DNA from 4 places in the Arthrobacter sp. SPT-J7 genome. Region 4 is predicted to be linked to each of the others. Evidence: riboswitches for the same ligand, from Rfam matches in the RefSeq annotation. Region 4 holds a riboswitch; each other region holds the start of a gene.
The links. A riboswitch is a leader RNA that binds a small molecule or an ion and turns the genes downstream of it on or off. The one in region 4 is predicted to bind cyclic di-AMP.
Positions count from the first base shown of each region.

Region 1: another riboswitch for cyclic di-AMP. It lies ahead of AC5RWX_RS09935 (NlpC/P60 family protein); the one in region 4 lies ahead of AC5RWX_RS22265 (C40 family peptidase).
Region 2: another riboswitch for cyclic di-AMP. It lies ahead of AC5RWX_RS10185 (M23 family metallopeptidase); the one in region 4 lies ahead of AC5RWX_RS22265 (C40 family peptidase).
Region 3: another riboswitch for cyclic di-AMP. It lies ahead of AC5RWX_RS10405 (NlpC/P60 family protein); the one in region 4 lies ahead of AC5RWX_RS22265 (C40 family peptidase).

Region 1 is NZ_JBNHFF010000005.1:70,132-74,334, forward strand. Features, by position in the region: gene AC5RWX_RS09925 (iron-dependent transcriptional repressor DtxR) at 1-158, shown strand, start outside; cyclic di-AMP (ydaO/yuaA leader) riboswitch at 256-469, shown strand; gene AC5RWX_RS09930 (M23 family metallopeptidase) at 474-1,241, shown strand; cyclic di-AMP (ydaO/yuaA leader) riboswitch at 1,359-1,532, shown strand; gene AC5RWX_RS09935 (NlpC/P60 family protein) at 1,536-2,258, shown strand; cyclic di-AMP (ydaO/yuaA leader) riboswitch at 2,519-2,693, shown strand; gene AC5RWX_RS09940 (C40 family peptidase) at 2,698-3,498, shown strand; gene AC5RWX_RS09945 (HNH endonuclease) at 3,789-4,203, shown strand, end outside.
Region 2 is NZ_JBNHFF010000005.1:132,268-136,470, reverse strand. Features, by position in the region: gene AC5RWX_RS10200 (FAD-binding dehydrogenase) at 1-646, opposite strand, end outside; gene AC5RWX_RS10195 (GlcG/HbpS family heme-binding protein) at 1,017-1,418, shown strand; gene AC5RWX_RS10190 (HNH endonuclease) at 1,559-2,173, shown strand; cyclic di-AMP (ydaO/yuaA leader) riboswitch at 2,314-2,487, shown strand; gene AC5RWX_RS10185 (M23 family metallopeptidase) at 2,492-3,418, shown strand; gene AC5RWX_RS10180 (aldo/keto reductase) at 3,543-4,203, opposite strand, start outside.
Region 3 is NZ_JBNHFF010000005.1:173,911-178,113, forward strand. Features, by position in the region: gene AC5RWX_RS10400 (MDR family MFS transporter) at 1-467, opposite strand, end outside; gene AC5RWX_RS10405 (NlpC/P60 family protein) at 1,015-1,896, opposite strand; cyclic di-AMP (ydaO/yuaA leader) riboswitch at 1,901-2,085, opposite strand; gene AC5RWX_RS10410 (aldehyde dehydrogenase family protein) at 2,487-3,950, shown strand; gene glsA (glutaminase A) at 3,953-4,203, opposite strand, start outside.
Region 4 is NZ_JBNHFF010000057.1:9,611-13,813, forward strand. Features, by position in the region: gene AC5RWX_RS22255 (iron-dependent transcriptional repressor DtxR) at 221-916, shown strand; cyclic di-AMP (ydaO/yuaA leader) riboswitch at 1,062-1,272, shown strand; gene AC5RWX_RS22260 (M23 family metallopeptidase) at 1,283-2,104, shown strand; cyclic di-AMP (ydaO/yuaA leader) riboswitch at 2,233-2,415, shown strand; gene AC5RWX_RS22265 (C40 family peptidase) at 2,486-3,169, shown strand; gene AC5RWX_RS22270 (NlpC/P60 family protein) at 3,335-4,108, shown strand.

The sequences.
Region 1 (4,203 bases), on a different contig from region 4:
AACTGCTGGTCCAGCTGGAAGAGGGCGGACTGAAGCCCGGCGCGACACTGCAACTGGAGACCGCCGGGGAGTACATTTCCGTGCGCGTGCCGGGCATCGAGGGGGCTCTGGAATTGCCTCCGGAGGTCGCGGCCCACATCTTTGTCTCGATGGAATGAATCGTTGCGCCGCGGAATTACGCGGCTTGGATAACGGATTTATCACTTTCACTGACTTTCCGTATAGTTAATCCGGGCGCCGAGCTATCGGTCCCCCACCCTCCGCAAGCCGAGCCCTGTCGGCGGGGGAGTGGATCCGTGAGACAGGGGCGGAGGACCCACCAAGCGGCAGTTTGTACGCTGCCTTGGGGTGAAGCCGCAGCGGGCAAAGCCACAGTGAATCGTTCCACTAAAGCTCTGCGCGATGCGGCCGAGTTTTCTCTTGACTCGAATCCGACAGCTAACTTCGCAGGCGCTTTGGGAGAGGTATAGATTTTGGCAGGACACAAAGCCTCGGGACGGCGCCGTTTAACCGCCCCGGTCGAGCACCCACGCCCTCGCGCAGCGACAGCCGGACGGCGGCGTGCGCAGCCGGCACCGTCGCCGGTAGCAGTCGCCGCACGCGACGTTGGCCATAAAACCGCGATTGTCGCTGCCGCCTCCGGCATGGCGCTGACCGTGATGCTTCCGACGACGGCCGGCGCCACAGCCGACGCCCCGCAGGAAGCACTGGCAACCAGCAGCATCTCAGCGGCTACCGAAGCACGCCTGACCTTTGAACGGGCCGCGCTGACCAGTAAGTTCGACCCGGACACCAAGCTGAAGCAGGTCATGGTCGCCTCCGGCGGGAAGGCTAAGCCGATCGGCAGCGAAGGGTCCCTTTCGCAGCCGATGGACGAGCTGATCAAGACCTCGCCGTTCGGCTACCGGGTCAGCCCCATCACCGGTTACGCCGGAGAATTGCACACCGGCCAGGACTACGGGGCACCCTGCGGTACGCCGGTACACTCCGCGGCCGGCGGCACAGTCGTCGAAGCCGGGTTCCAGGTCGGCGGTGGCGGAAACCGGATTGTGGTGGACCACGGCAATGGCCTGGAGACCACATACAACCACCTGAGCACCATCGACACGACGGTGGGCGCCACCGTGGCGCGGGGCGAGGTTCTGGGCGAAAGCGGCACCACTGGAGCCTCAACCGGCTGCCATCTGCATTTCGAAGTCATGGTCAACGGCAAGCTGGTGGACCCCACCGGCTGGCTCTGATTGACACGCCGTAACCGGAATGTGACTCAGTCGCCAAACTGTTATAAGGTTTCACCTGTGCCTGGCAGCAACTGCCAGGCACCTTCGGGCGGAATGCCGAACTCTGCCGTCGCCCGAAGTTCGTTCGCACCGAATCGCATGGCAGAGGCGGGGGAACCACTTCCCGGACGTCGCAGGACGTCCTTGGGGTAAAGCCGATCAGGCCCGGGCCACCAGCCCGGAAGCCGACCGGCCGGATGAACTCCCATCCGAACCCGACAGCTCACCTCGCAGGCATTTGGGAGAGGTACAACCGTGTCCAAGAGCATTACTGCGGGCCGCCACCGTGCGACCCCTGTCCGCACCAGCCCGCTTGAGACGATTTCCAAGGCTGTTTCCGCAAACGCCGGAACTGTTGGACGCCAAGGTGCCGTTATCGCCGCTGCTACCGGCATCGTTCTAACCGGTGCCATTCCGGCTCAGGCCGTCAGCGCCGACCGCAGCGTCGACGCCCCGGCCCGCATCCAGGTGGAAGCCGTGCAGGCTTCGCCGGCTGTGAAACTGACCTTCGAACGTGCTCGGATTACGTCCACCCCGGCACCGCAGACCGTGGTCCAGCCCGTCTCGAACGAGATCAACCCGACGACCGGCGACGATGCCGCATCGAACAAGGGCAAGTCCAGCAAAAAGAGCGGCGAAGCTGCCGCCAGCGGCGTGGCCGGCGCCATCGTCGCTGCCGCGTACGGCCAGATCGGTGTGGGTCAGGACTGCACCGCACTGGTTGAGAACGCGCTGCGCGCGGCCGGCTTCTCGGTCGGCGACCTCGCCCCGGCACAGTTCTTCGCCTACGGCACGCAGGTCTCCACCCCGCAGCCGGGCGACATCATCTACTACGCCAACGGCGGCGCCGGCGTGGCCCACGTGGCCATCTACGTTGGCAACGGCCAGGCCGTCCACGGCGGCTGGGCCGGTTACAGCACCGTGCTGGGCAGCGCCTACATCGGCTCCGGACCGGTGTTCATCCGCCCGGCGGGCTAAGGGCCTTCCTGAGGCCCTCTCTAGGGGGTGTATCGCGGCGTGCCTTTCGGGGCGCGCCGTCGGTCCTTAAACCCCGCTTGCGGCGGTGCGACGGGCGCCTGAATCCCCTTTTCGGTGCGTATGGGGCAACCTCCGTAACCTAAAGATCACCGTTCCGTGATCAGAACGTGACAATGCTCGCTGCATCGTATACGCTGTTACTCGTTCCAGCTGCCAGCGGCTGGTACCTCTGGGTGGATTGCCGAGCTCTGCCACCATCCAGGGTTCGTTCGCAAAAACTTCGCGGGCAGAGGCGGGGGAACCAAATTCGGGTTCCGTACAGGAACCCTTGGGGTTAAGTCGTAGGGCTCTCAGGCTTTTGCCGGGGAGGACTACGGCCGGGTGCACTCCCATCCGAATCCGACAGCTCACCTCGCAGGCATTGGGAGAGGCCTTTAACGTGTTCAATAACACCGTCACCGGGCGCCACCGCGCCGTTTCCGTCCGCACTAACCCGCTGGAGACGATTTCCAAAGCCGTCTCATCCAATGCCGGATCCATGGGGCGCTCCGCAGCCGTTATTGCTGCCGCCTCCGGATTGGCCCTGACCGCCGGCATCCCCGCGCAGTCAGCCACCATCGAACGCACTGCGTCCACCGTGTCCGTTCCCAGCCGCGTGCAGGTGGACACGGTCCAGGCTTCCAGTGCTGTCGAACTGACCTTCTCGCGCCCCGACATCACGTCGACTCCGGCCCCTAAGCCGGAGCCAGTGGTCGAAGCCGTGGCCCAGGAAGTGGAGCCGGTTGTCGAGCAAGCGGCAGACGCAGCACAGACTGCGGTCCAGGAAGCCGCCCCGGCGGCCGCAGCGCAGCCCGCAGCCGCCAAGCCCGCAGCTGCCAAGGCCGCCGCACCCGCACCCGCCACCGCCTCCGCCAGTGGCGTGGCTTCCACCCTGGTCTCCTCCGCTTACGGCCAGATCGGTATTTCGCAGGACTGCACCGCCATGGTGGAGAAGGCCCTCCGCGCCGCCGGTAAGTCGGTGGGCGACCTCGCCCCGGCGCAGTTCCTCAGCTACGGCACGCAGGTTTCCACCCCGCAGCCGGGCGACCTGCTCTACTACTCCGACGGCGGCGCCGGGGTTGCGCACATCGCCATCTACGTGGGCAACGGCCAGGCCGTCCACGGCGGCTGGACCGGTTACACCACCGCGTTGGCCAGCGCCGATGTGGGATCCGGCTACGTCGCCATCCGCGTCAACTAGGCTTCGGTCTTTTCCGGTCTGCTAGACCGTCCACCGGCCCCGGTACATGCCCAGCGTGGACCGGGGCCGGTGCCGTTTTTGGCCTAACGGCGGCCGCCCGCCTGATCCGCCGAGGACCGGAGAACAGCCGGCGAACATCTGGCTGCTCCGGTCGAAACTGCCCACCAACAGCGAAAAAAGTTAGCGCAGAACGTATCGACCGTCATACTCTTTGACTGTTAGTGCAGAAAATCCAGTCCCCGACCGGAGCTGAAGCACCGGTCGGGTTGGCCACACCTAGAGGAATGTGCATGCGCACACTCGTTCTGAATGCTGGATACGAACCGCTGGCGGTCGTCACCTTCCGCCGGGCGCTGCTGCTTGTGCTCACCGGCAAGGCCAGCGTGATCGCGGAAGACGGTGATCCCGTCGTCGGGCCGAACGACATTCTGGGCCGCCCTTCGGTGATCCTGCTTAACCGGTACATTAAGATTCCGTACAATCAGGACACCGCCGTGACCCGCCGCGGAGTGCTGCGCCGGGACAACCACCTGTGCGCCTACTGCGGCAAGACGGCCACCACGGTGGACCATGTGAGGCCGCGCTCGCGCGGAGGTGCGGACAGTTGGGAGAATCTAGTGGCCTGCTGCCTGCGCTGCAATAACGCCAAGGGCGACCGCACACTGGCCCAGATGGGCTGGAGCCTGCGGTTCACGCCCCGCCCGC
Region 2 (4,203 bases), on a different contig from region 4:
CGGTGCGTGAGGACGCACGGCCGCGCTCCGCCGTCGTCGGTTCCAAGATGCTGCCGCGCACTCCGGTGACTGCGCCGTCTTTCGTCAGCAACCCGTCCACCCGGTGCCGAAAGGCAAAGGTGACCAGTCCGGCGTCGGCCGCTTCCCGCACCCGGCGGGCGAACGGTTCCACGATGCCGGGACCGGTCCCCCACGTGATGTGGAAACGGGGCACCGAATTGCCCGGGCCGCTGGCTTCGTAGCCGCCACGTTCGGCCCAACCGACCACCGGGAAGATCCGGTGTCCGCGCTCGCGCAGCCACGCCCGCTTCTCGCCCGCGGCGAAGTTCACGTAGGCCTCCGCCCAGCGGCGCGGCCAATAGTCCTCCGGCCGGTCGAAGCCAGCGGTGCCCAGCCAGTCCTGCCAGGCCAGTTCCACAGAATCCCTGACGCCCAGCCTGCGCTGCTCCGGTGAATCCACCAGGAACAGGCCGCCGAAGCTCCACCAGGCCTGGCCGCCGAGATTCGCTTCCGATTCCTGCTCCACCAGCAGCACATGGCGCCCGGCCTCGGTCAGCTCAGCGGTAGCGACCAATCCGGAGAGCCCGGCCCCCACAACAATGACGTCCGCGCCCGCGATTCGGTCTGACGCTGCGTTCGCACTCATGGAGCCCACCCTTGCGGATCGCGTCTAGGCCCACAAGAGGGCCGTGCGGATTGGCCGCTGGAACGGCCGCAGGATCCGCTACTGGATTGGCCCTAGCCAGCCCGGCAGCAAGAGGGCTACGGTGGCTCCTACCTACCCCTTGGCTCCGGTCCGGATCAGAGAGGATGGGCAGCAACCACGCGGTTGCTGACAAGGAGATCGACAGTCGACGCGATCGATAGTTTCTAGCCGTCAATCCGACAGACATTCGTTTGGAGGACGCACCGAAGGGCTACGCGGATTACAACGCCGGTGCCGCCACCAGTACATGCTCAATCCACGATGACATCACAAAGGGACCGCCGCCGCGGGCTGCGACCAAGGAGCAAACATGGATACTGTCACTCTGGAAGATGCGCGTCGGGTCATTGCCGCTGCGGAGGCCAAGGCCGCGGAAATCGGCCAGCCAATGAACATTGCCGTGGCCGACGCCGGTGGGAACCTGGTCTCGCATGTGCGGATGGACGGGGCTTGGCTGGGCAGCATCGACATCTCGATCAACAAGGCCTTCACCTCCCGTGCCTTCGACATCCAAACCAAGGACCTGGGCGACAACTCACAGCCGGGAAACCAGTTCTACGGCATCCACGCCAGCAACCATGGCCGGATCATGATCTTCGCCGGCGGCGTTCCGCTCTCCCGCGACGGCCAGGTGGTGGGATCGATAGGCGTCAGCGGCGGCACCGGGGAGCAAGACCAGTCCGTGGCCGAGGCTGGAGCGGCCGCGTTGTAAGTCGCGCTGGTTCGTGCCTCCGGGGCGGCCGCAAGAATGAGCACACTCTCGCGACTTGTCCGCCGGGCCGGAACCGTGGGAATCACAGGGTGCCCGGGCTAGCTTAGGCGGATGACTCGCGAAGGGTCATCGGATGGGTTATGTCTGAACTGGGGATGATTTACTGGTCGCGGCGGATCACGCTGTGGGTTTTCGTGGCGGCCTTGGCTTGGCTGGCATATGCCTTCGTCTCGGTCCTGCTCGGTACCGGGTTGATGACCGGGGTCCGGCTGTTTCTCGCTGGCGGCGGTCCGGAGCCGTTGCTTCAGGAGCTTTGGCCCGTGCTGGGCTGGATCGGACCGCCCGTCGTGGTCTTGCTGGCCATCGGCGTTGCCGCACGCATCCGCCGATCCCGCGATCTGCGCCGCCGCGATCCGCTGCGCAAATTTACCAAGGAGCAACGCCGCGAAGGCTTGGCCCGTGCCGGCGGCCAATGCGAACTTGAGGTTGGCCGGGACCGCCGTTGTCCGAACCCGGCCACCACCGGCGACCACTTCTTCCCGTGGCAGAAAGGCGGAGCCACCGTGATGACCAATTTGGCGGCGGCCTGCAGGAACTGCGATCGAAGGAAAGGCACTTCGATACCCTCGCCGCAATCCCGGCAACGGCTTGAAGAACGGCGGGCCAGCTACTTCCCCACCGGAGTTCCGGTCCAGGCCGGCGAACGCAATGAGATCTCCGGCCGCACGCACACGGCGGCGTGGTTGATGGGCTGAGCGGCAAACGTGAGCGCTTCTGGTGACAGGAAACACGGATAACGAAGTTGTAACGCCGCGTGTCGCTCCAGTAAATTTGAGGATGTTCCTACTAAGAGGGTAGGTGCCAGGTCCGCCCGCCGAACCCTGCCGGCGGACCATAAGAAATCGAGCTTTATGTCGAAGGCAGGGGCGGAGGAACCATTTACGGTGCTTGGGGGCACCTTGGGGTGAAGTCCTCAGAGGCAGGCCAGCTTCCCGCAGCCTTGCCGGCAGGACCGAGTGAACTCTCGCTCGAATCCGACAGCTAACTTCGTAGGCGCACGAGAGGAATACCCTGTGAACACCCCTGTCCGCGGTCGTCGCCGTTCCGACACCCGTACGTCGCCCCTTGCCCAGATCTCCCGCCGTACCGGCGATCCCAGTGGCCGCCGCCGCGCTGAAACGTCCGACCCGGCTCGCTCAGTTGCCCGCAAAGCGGGTATTGCTGCCGCAACCGCCGGCATGCTTGCCGTGATTGCCATCCCGGTGGCCCATGCCGGTGACTCGGACGAACTGGTTCGCACCGATCGCGTTTCCAGCAACAGTACATTCAGCGTGACCGCGAAGGATGTCGACCTTCGGTTCCTCCGAGCCGACATTTCCAGCAAGGCCGCCGAAGAAGAGACCAAGACCGCCGCCGCATCCGCCGAGAAGAAGAAGGTCGACGACGCCGCTGCCAAGAAGGCTGCAGCGGACAAGAAGGCTGCCGCCGACAAGAAGGCAGCAGCGGATAAGAAGGCCAAGGCCCAAGCTGCCGCCAAGAAGAAGGCAGCCGCCATCGCTGCAGCGAAGAAGGTTGACGCGGCCAAGGCCAAGACCGCCGGCTTCGCGACGGGCAGCCTGGAGGCCCCCATTCCGAACATGAACCAGACGTCAGGCTTCGGCTACCGCATCAATCCGATCACCGGCGCGGCCGGCGAACTGCACACCGGCATTGACTACGCGATGGGCTGCGGCACCCCGGTGCACGCTTCCGACGGCGGCAAGGTGGTCGAGGCAGGCTGGCAGGTGGGCGGCGGCGGAAACCGCATTGTGGTCGAGCACAGTAGCGGCCTGCAGACCACCTACAACCACCTGCAGTCGATCGGCGTCTCGCTGGGCCAAAAGGTCGCCCAGGGCGAGCGCATCGGCGAGCTGGGCACCACCGGAAACTCGACCGGCTGCCACTTGCACTTCGAGGTTGTGAAGGACGGCCAGACCGTGGATCCGGCCGGCTGGCTCTAAGCCCACAGCAACGGCGGAGCTTCCGCCACCCCGACGGCGATGCCCACCTATGCGGTGGGCATCGCCGTCGCTCGTTAAACCGGCATTGTCAGAAGCGGAGCGACGGCCAGCAGCGCCTGACGGCTCAGGCGAAGGACTGCGACGCCTTGTCCAGGGCGGAAATTTCGTCGGCAGTCAGCTCCACGTCCGCCGCAGCCATCAGATCCGGCACCTGCTGCGGCGTCCGGGCGCTGGCCAGCGGCGCGGTGATACCTGGCTTGCTGAGCAGCCAGGCGAGCGCCGCCGTCGTCATGGAGATTCCGCGGGAGGAGGCGACCGTTTCCACGGCGTCCACCACCGCAAAGCCGTTCGCGGTGAGGTAATCCCCCACCATGCCGCCACGCGGGCTGGCGTCGGCGTCGTCGTTGCTGTGGTACTTGCCGGTCAGGAAGCCAGCGGCCAGGGAGTAGTAGGGGAAGACCGAGAGGTTGTGCTGCCTGGCCAGCGGCGCGTAGCCCTGCTCGTAGTTTTTGCGGGCCACCAGGTTGTAATGCGGCTGCAGTGCCACCGGCAGCGCGAAGCCGTTTTGCCGGGCGATGGTGATCCACTCGGCGATCCGCTCCGGGGACAGGTTGGACAACCCGATCTGGCGGACCTTGCCCTCCTTCACCAAGGCATCGAAGGCGGCGGCCGCTTCGATCAGCGGCGTGCTCTCGTCGTCGTAATGGGCGTAGTACAAGTCGATGTAGTCGGTGCCCAGCCGCTGCAGCGACGCGTCGGCGGCAGCGGCGACGTTCACCGCCGAC
Region 3 (4,203 bases), on a different contig from region 4:
TTCCCGCGGTCCTCCGCTGGCACCAGGTTCATCAGCGTGGTCATCAGCAGCGGCATCATGATGGCCGTGCCCGACGCCTGCACCACCCGCGCCACCAGCAGTACCTCGAAGCCGGGAGCCAGGGCGGCCAGCAGTGTGCCCGACGAGAACAGCAGCATCGCCGCGGTGAAAACCTGCCGCGTGGTGAAACGCTGAAGTAGGAAGCCGGTGACCGGGATGACCACCGCCATGGTCAGCATGAACGCGGTGGTCAGCCATTGGGCCGCGCGGGCGCTGATGTGCAGGTCTTCCATCAGGTCGGTCAAGGCCACGGACATGATGGTCTCGTTCAGGATCACCACAAAAGCGGAAACCAGCAGGATGCCGATCACCTTGCGGTTGCGGCGTGATTCATCTGCCGTCAAGCCGCCGCCCTGGGCCTGCCCGGGCCGCGCCGAGGCACTATTCGTCGACGGTTCATTACTCACGGGAGAATCCTCGGGTGGGAGTGCGTGCTGTTGTGGTCGGCCGCCGAAGGGCCAAGAGCGCCGGCGAAAACGGCGGAATAGTAGTCTAACCCTCGGTCAGCAGGGCCTATTCCCGCTCCGCCTCATGCTCTGGCAAATCACGACGACGGTGCCCGGGCAGAGTCGCCCTGGAGTGGGGCGGGGGAGTGCGCTGCAGTTCCCGAAGCCAAGCCTCGGGGCAGAGTTGGTCCGCGCACCGCAAAGCGCGTAAAGAGGAGAAGCCCCGCCCCAAAGGGAGAAGCTTCGCCGGTTAAGGCAGCGGTTACCCGTCACGGAGGCAAGGTCTCGTTGTTAAAGAGGACCCGTTGTTAATAAGGAGAAGCTTCGCCGGAAAAAACACGGGGCCCAAAAAGAGGAGCCGGCCGGTTAAAGAGGAAAACCCGGCAGTTGACGAGGAGACGCCCCTATTTAAAGAGGAGAGGCCCCGTCGGCGCGTGGCCGACGGGGCTCCCTGTGGTCCTGGGCCAGCCGTTGGGGGGAATAGCCGGCCCAGGAAACTGTGGTGCTACTAGATGGTGTAGTAGCCGGTGACCGGCATGGCGCTCACGTCGTGAACCAGGGTGCCCTGGCTCGGGTTGAGCGCGCTGATCATCTTGCCGTCGCCGAGGTAGATGCCGATGTGGGCTCCACCGTTCTGCACGACCAGGTCGCCGGCCTTCGGGTTGCTGGTCGGCGTCAGGGCGCCGCCCTGCATTTGGCTGGTGCGGGGGAGATCGACGCCTACCTGGGCGTAAACCCACTGGGTGAAGCCGGAGCAATCCCAGCCGGAGGTGGAGGTGCCGCCCCAGACGTAAGGCGTGCCCAGACCCTGCATGGCGATGTCCACGATGCTCTGGTTGCTGGAAGCGAGCTCGATGTCGGTGCTGGCCAGCGAAACGGTGGCGGTGTCTGCCGGTGCAGCCTGGGTGGCTGCGGCAGCCACGCTGGCGCCTGCGCCGGAGCCCAGAGCAACCTGGCCGCCGGACTGGGTGCCCTGCGCGGAACCGGTCAGCGCGATCTGGTCGCCCGGGTAGATGATCGTGTAAGCGTTCAGCCCGTTGATGGCCAAGACATCCTGCACGTTCTTGCCGTACTGGGCGGCGATCGTGCCTACGGTGTCGCCGGAGACCACGGTGTGGGTGGCGGCGTCGGAAGCAGCTTCGGTGCTGGTGTTGGCCGGGGCGGCAACGGCGTCAGCAACATCGGCTGCACCGTAGGTCGGGACAGTGACATTGGCGGCAGCGTTGGCCGGCATGCCGACGCCCAGCATCAGGCCTCCGGCAGCCGTGACAACGGCGGCGCTGCGGCCGACGGTGCCGGCGTGGGATGAAACAGCGTTGGTCAGGCCGGCCACAGTGGTGTTGCGGACGGGGGTGGCGCGGTGGCGTGCACGGTTGTTTTTGAGCAGCAAGAAGTAACCTCTCCCAATGCTTACGAGGTGAGCTGTCGGATTCGGATGGGAGTCACCCGGTCGTGCGGTAGTGCGGCATGCACTCCACGCGACTTAACCCCAAGGGCCCCTAAGGGGCCCGGAAAGTGGGTCCCCCGCCTCTGCCAGATGTCTAACGAACAAACCCGGAAAGGTTGGCAGAGCTCAGCAATACCTTCCGAGGACGGCGGCTTGATCGCCGACGTGATCATTACGTTACATAACAGTTCGATAACTGTCCAAGCCCTGAAATTTACCTGTGGATAACCTGAAAGCCGGACAAGCGCAACGTCCCTCGGCCCGTTTATCGCCCACCCTACAAAGGCTGCTTGCTACAACTTTGGGAACAGACCTCCGTCGCTCACTCCGTTTTTAAGCCCATTTTCGGGCCTTCCGAGTGAAGATCATCACCAAATGAGCCCGCTCAATGGGTTTCCACAGCGCGCAAAACAACCCATTGTCGGAGCCCGACGGCGGGAGTAGGCTCCGGATTAACCGGGCCGCGTAACGGCCGGCGCTTCGGCTTGCGGCCGGCGGCGTGGCCCAGCCACTTCGGAGAGGAATGAAGCGCCATGCCCATCACCCGTGATCTGATCATCAACGGCGAGCACGTGCCTGCGGTTTCCGGCAAAACCACCGAGGACATCAGTCCCTACACAGGAGACTCTTACGCCACCGTCGCCGCCGCTGGTCCGGAGGATGTGACGCGGGCCGTCAACGCGGCGTCGTCGGCCTTCGACTCCTGGGCCGCCACGCCTCCGACCCAACGAGCGAAAATCTTCCTGAAAGCTGCCGATCTGTTGGAGGAGCGGCTGCAGCAGGGCATCGAGCTGATGGCCGGCGAAGTCGGTGGAGTAGCGGTCTGGGCCGGCTTCAACATCCAGCTGGCCGCCAACATCCTGCGCTCCGCCGCGGCAGCCACCACTGCTCCGCGGGGCGATGTGCTCGCCACCGATCTGCCGGGCAAGCTCTCGCTCTCGGTCCGCCAGCCCTATGGTGTGGTGGCGGCGCTGTCGCCGTGGAACGCTCCGTTCATCCTGGGCATCCGTGCCATAGCCATCCCGCTGGCCGTGGGCAATACGGTGGTGCTCAAACCCAGCGAGGACGCGCCGCTGGCCTGCGGACTGTTCCTCGCGGATGCCATGCTGGATGCCGGCCTACCGCCGGGGGTGCTCAACGTGATCACGAACGACCGCGCGGACGCCAACGACGTCGTCAGTACCTTGATCTCCGACCCGCGCGTCCGGAACGTAAATTTCACCGGTTCCACCAAAGTCGGACGGATCATCGGCACGCTGGCGGCACAGAACCTGAAGCCGGCGGTGCTCGAGCTCGGCGGCAAGAACTCGCTGGTGGTGCTGAAAGACGCAGACATCGACTACGCCGTCCAAGCCGCGGCCTTCGGCGCGTTCATGAACGCCGGACAGATCTGCATGTCCATCGACCGGGTGATCGTGGACCGCAGCATCTCGGATGAATTCTCTAGCCGTTTTGCGGAAAAGGTGGCCAAGCTTCCCACCGGCGACCCGATGAACCAGGCCACGGTCATTGGACCGCAGGTCAACCAAAGCTCGGCGGACCGGCAGTACGCACTGATCGACGACGCCGTTTCCAAGGGTGCGCAGGTGCTGGCCGGCGGGGAGAAGGCCGGCCAAGCCGTGGTGCCGGCGACGGTACTGTCCGGCATCACCGAGGAGATGCGGATCTACGACGAGGAGATCTTTGGTTCAGCCACCACGGTGATGGAGGTGGACGGCCCGGAGCAGGCGGTACAGCTGGCCAACGACACGAATTACGGGCTGACCTCTGGCGTGATCACCGAGAACCTGGCCGAGGGCTTTGAGGTGGCGCAGCGGCTCAAGACCGGCATCAGCCACGTCAACGACCAACCGGTGCAGGACGAGCCGATGGCCCCGTTCGGCGGCATCCAGGAGTCGGGCTACGGCAAATTCGGCGGCCAGGCCGGCATCAATTCGTTTACCGAGGAGCGCTGGATCACCATTCAGCAAAGCGGACACGCCCAGTACCCGTTCTAGTTTCAATCGCGGATCCGCACGGCGGTCTCGCGCATGTAGCGGTCTACATGGGCGTACGCGTCGCGGGTTAATGCTTTCCACAGCTCGACGGCGAGGCGCGGGTTTTCGCTCTCCAGCCGGCTGATCGCTTCGGCCGGGAGTAGCTTGACCCGTACCTTTCCGGCGGCGCGCACGGTCGTTTCCTGCCGGTCCGCGCTGCCCAGCGCCATTTCGCCGAACGTCATGCCGGCGCTCAAGGTGGTGAGCTTGACCC
Region 4 (4,203 bases):
CAGCCGGGGACGACTGCAACCAGGGCCTCCCTCATTCTGCCTGAACCGCTCTATCGGCGGGAACCGGAACCGTCATAGTCCAGCCAATGAGACGGCCCGCCCGCACCCACTGAACTAATCGGACAAAGTCAAAATAGGCTAAGCTTTTCCACGGACTACGTCGCGGTGAAGGCGATACGGTGGGACAACGCTAGGTACTGTGCTCGAGGAGCTGAGCTGGATGACGGATCTGATCGATACTACGGAGATGTACCTTCGGACCATTCTGGAGCTCGAGGAAGAGAACATCGTTGCCCTTCGTGCGCGTATCGCCGAGCGGCTGCGGCACTCGGGGCCTACCGTCTCCCAGACCATCGGGCGCATGGAGCGGGACGGGCTGGTTGTGGTCTCAGGCGACCGCCACCTTGAGCTCACCGAGACGGGCCGGAAGCGTGCCACCGAAGTAATGCGCAAGCATCGCCTGGCCGAACGCCTTCTCGCTGATGTGATCGGACTGGACTGGGCCTATGTCCACGATGAAGCCTGCCGCTGGGAGCACGTGATGAGCGAGCGGGTGGAACGGCGCATCTACGAGTTGCTGAACCACCCCACGGAGTCCCCCTACGGAAATCCGATTCCGGGCCTTGCTGCCCTCGGCGGCGTGCCGTCCCTGGGTTTCGCGGACGGAGCCATCAGCCTTCTGGAGGCAATGAAGTCGTACGGTCCTGCCTCGGTGGTGACCGTCAGCCGGCTTGCCGAGCCCATCCAGGTAGAGCCTGAACTGCTCTCCCAGCTCGATGAGGGGGGCATCCGGCCGGGTGCCGCCGTGTCGCTGGAACGGGTGGGCGACTACATTTCGGTTCGGGTTCCCGGCATCGAAGGGGCGCTTGAGCTGCCCCCGGAGGTAGCCGCCCACGTCTTCGTGGCGATCAGCTAGAAGGCGGCGAAGGGCCCGATACCCCATGGGAAGGCAGTTACGCAAAGATAACGGAATTGTTACTTTGCGGCTTAAGCATCTATAGTTGAACCAAGCGTTGATATTAAAGCGTTACCTGATCTGGAGCCGAGCTCTGCCAGCGGATCAGGAGCACGAGTCGTAACTGGCAGAGGCGGGGGAACCACAAGCGGCAGCAGGGGACTGCCTTGGGGTGAAGTCCGTCAGCAGCAAGCCACTTCCAGTGAAGGATCCCTCCGGGATATCTCTGTGCCGAAGCTTGCTTACGGCGGACCGGGTCTTTGCACTCTCTGACCCGAATCCGACAGCTAACTTCGCAGGCTTTCCAGAGAGGAACCCTTCTTGACCATGCAGAATTCCAGGGGACGCCGCCGCGCGGCGGTCCCTGCTTCGACACCGCGTGTCGTCGAAGCCATCACCTCGGAACGCCCCCGCGATCCGCACCGTGATGCGCGCCGCCGTCGGGGTCCCTTCCGTCAGATCACTGAGTTCGCTGCTGCCAGCGGCATCGGCCAAAAGGCCGGTATCGCCCTCGCTGCCACCGGCCTGGTACTCACCGTGACCGTGCCGGCCACCAGTCCCGTGATGGCAACGGATGCCTCCGGATCCACTCCTGCGGCCGCGTCTGCTGTTGCCCCCCAGCCGCAGGTTTCCGCGGAAGCTGGCGCCCAGATCGACTTCAGCCGCTCTGCTGTAGTTACCCAGGCGGACCCGGATGGCAAGCTGAAACAACTTCTCAGTGCCCAGTCTGCCGGCGCCATCACCCGCGCCGCTTCCGCGGGAAGCCTTGGTGCCCCGCTCGCTGCCCTGACCACTGCGTCGCCCTTCGGCTACCGGGTCAGCCCCATCACCGGAGGCTCCGGCGATTTCCACCGGGGACAGGACTATGTGGCCCAGTGCGGCACCTCTGTGCTGGCCGCAGCCACCGGAACTGTCACGTTCGTTGGATGGCACCAGTACGGGGGCGGCAATCGTGTGGTGGTGGATCACGGCAATGGCCTGGAGACCACCTACAACCACCTGTCATCCTTCAGCGTAAGGGAGGGGCAGACGGTGTCCCGCGGGGACGTTGTGGCCCTCAGTGGGACCACAGGAGCCTCCACCGGCTGCCACCTCCACTTTGAGGTCCAGGTCAATGGCGAGGTTGTTGACCCGACCGGCTGGCTTTAGTCAAGTGACTGTGAGCTATCACTTGAACTTGACCAGCCGTGACCTGAATGTGACATTCACCCAAAACTGCTGTACCGTCTAACTCGCGCCAACTTTTCCGAAGTTGACGCTCTTGTGCGGATTGCCTAACTCTGCCACCGCTCAAGGTCCGTTCGCATTTCATCGTCTGGCAGGGGCGGGGGAACCAATTTTGGCCTTCAGCTTTTTGGAGGCCTTGGGGTTAAGTCGCAAAAGCTTCCCAGGAAGCTACGCGGCCGGGTGACTCCCATCCGAATCCGACAGCTCACCTCGTAGGCATTGGGAGAGGCTACCTTCGTGTCTTCACGCCATAATTCTGCGCGCCACCGTGCGCAACCGGTTCGTACCAACCCCCTGGACTCCATGTCCAAGGCTGTTAGTGCCAATGCCGGGACAGTAGGTCGCCAGGCTGCAGTCATCGCAGCTGCGTCCGGCCTCATCCTGACCATGGGCCTGCCGGCCAATGCAGCGGACACCACCGCTGGTGTTTCCGCCTCCACTGAGTCCGGATCCGCACAGAGCACCCTCGCGGTCACAGCGGCACCCACGGCTACCGTTTCCTTTGAGCGCCCCGTGGTCAAAACCACGCCGGCACCCAAGGTCGAAACGGTGCGTGCGCAATCCACTGCCTCCGGCAACCGGACCGCTACCACCGCTACCACCGCAGCTGCTCCGGAATCCGCCCCGCAGAAGCTCACTGAAACCGTTGCCTCCGCTTCCACTTCCGGAATCGCGGGCATTGCCTACACCGGCATCGGCCGTCCGTACGTTTGGGGCGGCACCACTCCCAACGGCTGGGATTGCTCAGGCTTTACCCAGTGGGTCTACGCCCAGGCCGGCATCAGCATCCCCCGCGTTAACGCGTGGACTGCAATGAAGCCCACCTCCACGCCGCAGCCGGGTGACCTGGTCATGCAGAACGGCGGCGCGCACGTCGGCATCTACGTCGGCAACGGCATGATGATCAGCGCCCTGAACCCGTCCCAGGGAACGCTGCTGCACTCGGTAGCTGCTACCGGCTCTTCCGCGTTTTTCACTATGAACTAGTTCTTCGACCCCAGGGTCCAAGGGCTTTCATTGCCCAAACACGCTCTTCGCTAAATCACCACACATCCCCGTTCGGGGCGTGCCGGCGTACCCCCAAGATGCCGGCGCGTCCAAACACCTTTGGCTGCCTACAAGCGGTTTGAAGGAAAACGAAAGAGAGAACTGATGACTACTCGTGCAACCGCACGGCACCGCGCCGAGGTCACCAAAACCAACTCGCTCGCCATCAGTGCCAAAGCTGTTGGCGAGAACGCCGGCGGCGTAGGGCGACAGGCGGCTGTTATAGCAGCCGCTTCCGGCCTGGTCCTTACCAGCGGCCTCGCTGCCAACGCTGCTGACGCCAACGTCCAGCGTGACTCTGCCCCGGCCTCCAACCTGGAAGTTGAATCAACGGTTGAGGCTCCGATCTCCGCCGCTTCCACCATTGCCATCTCCTTCGAGAAGCCCGCTGTGACCACCACCCCGGCTCCCGTTGTTGAAGCTCCGGAGCCTGAGGTTGAAGTCCAGGAAGCCGCTCCGGCTCCTGCGCCGGCCGCAAAGACCGCCGCGGTCGCAAAGGTAACCGCCACGGCTCCGGCTGCGGCAGCCCCCGCAGCTCCTGCCTCGGCAAGCGGCAAGGGTGCAGCCATCCTGTCCGCCGCTTACGCCCAGCTTGGCGTCATGCAGGACTGCACCATGCTGGTGACCAACTCATTGGCTGCCGTGGGCATCAACTTCCACGACTGGCCTGCAGGCTACCTTTCCCTGGGCCGTACGGTGAGCGCTGCTGAAGCTCAGCCGGGCGACCTGATTTACTACGCCGACGGCGGCGCCGGCATGGCCCATGTGGCTGTCTACGCTGGTAACGGCCAGGCGGTACACGGTGGCTACAACGGCAACCAGACCGTTGTCTTCAGCGCCAACGTTGGCTCCGGCCCGGTGTTCATCCGCGTCAGCTGATAAACCGCGGCCGTAGCCACGGCTGATCAACATTGAACAGGACCCCTGCCTCGTCGGCGGGGGTCCTATTCAGTTAACCGCCTGGGCAGCTCCGT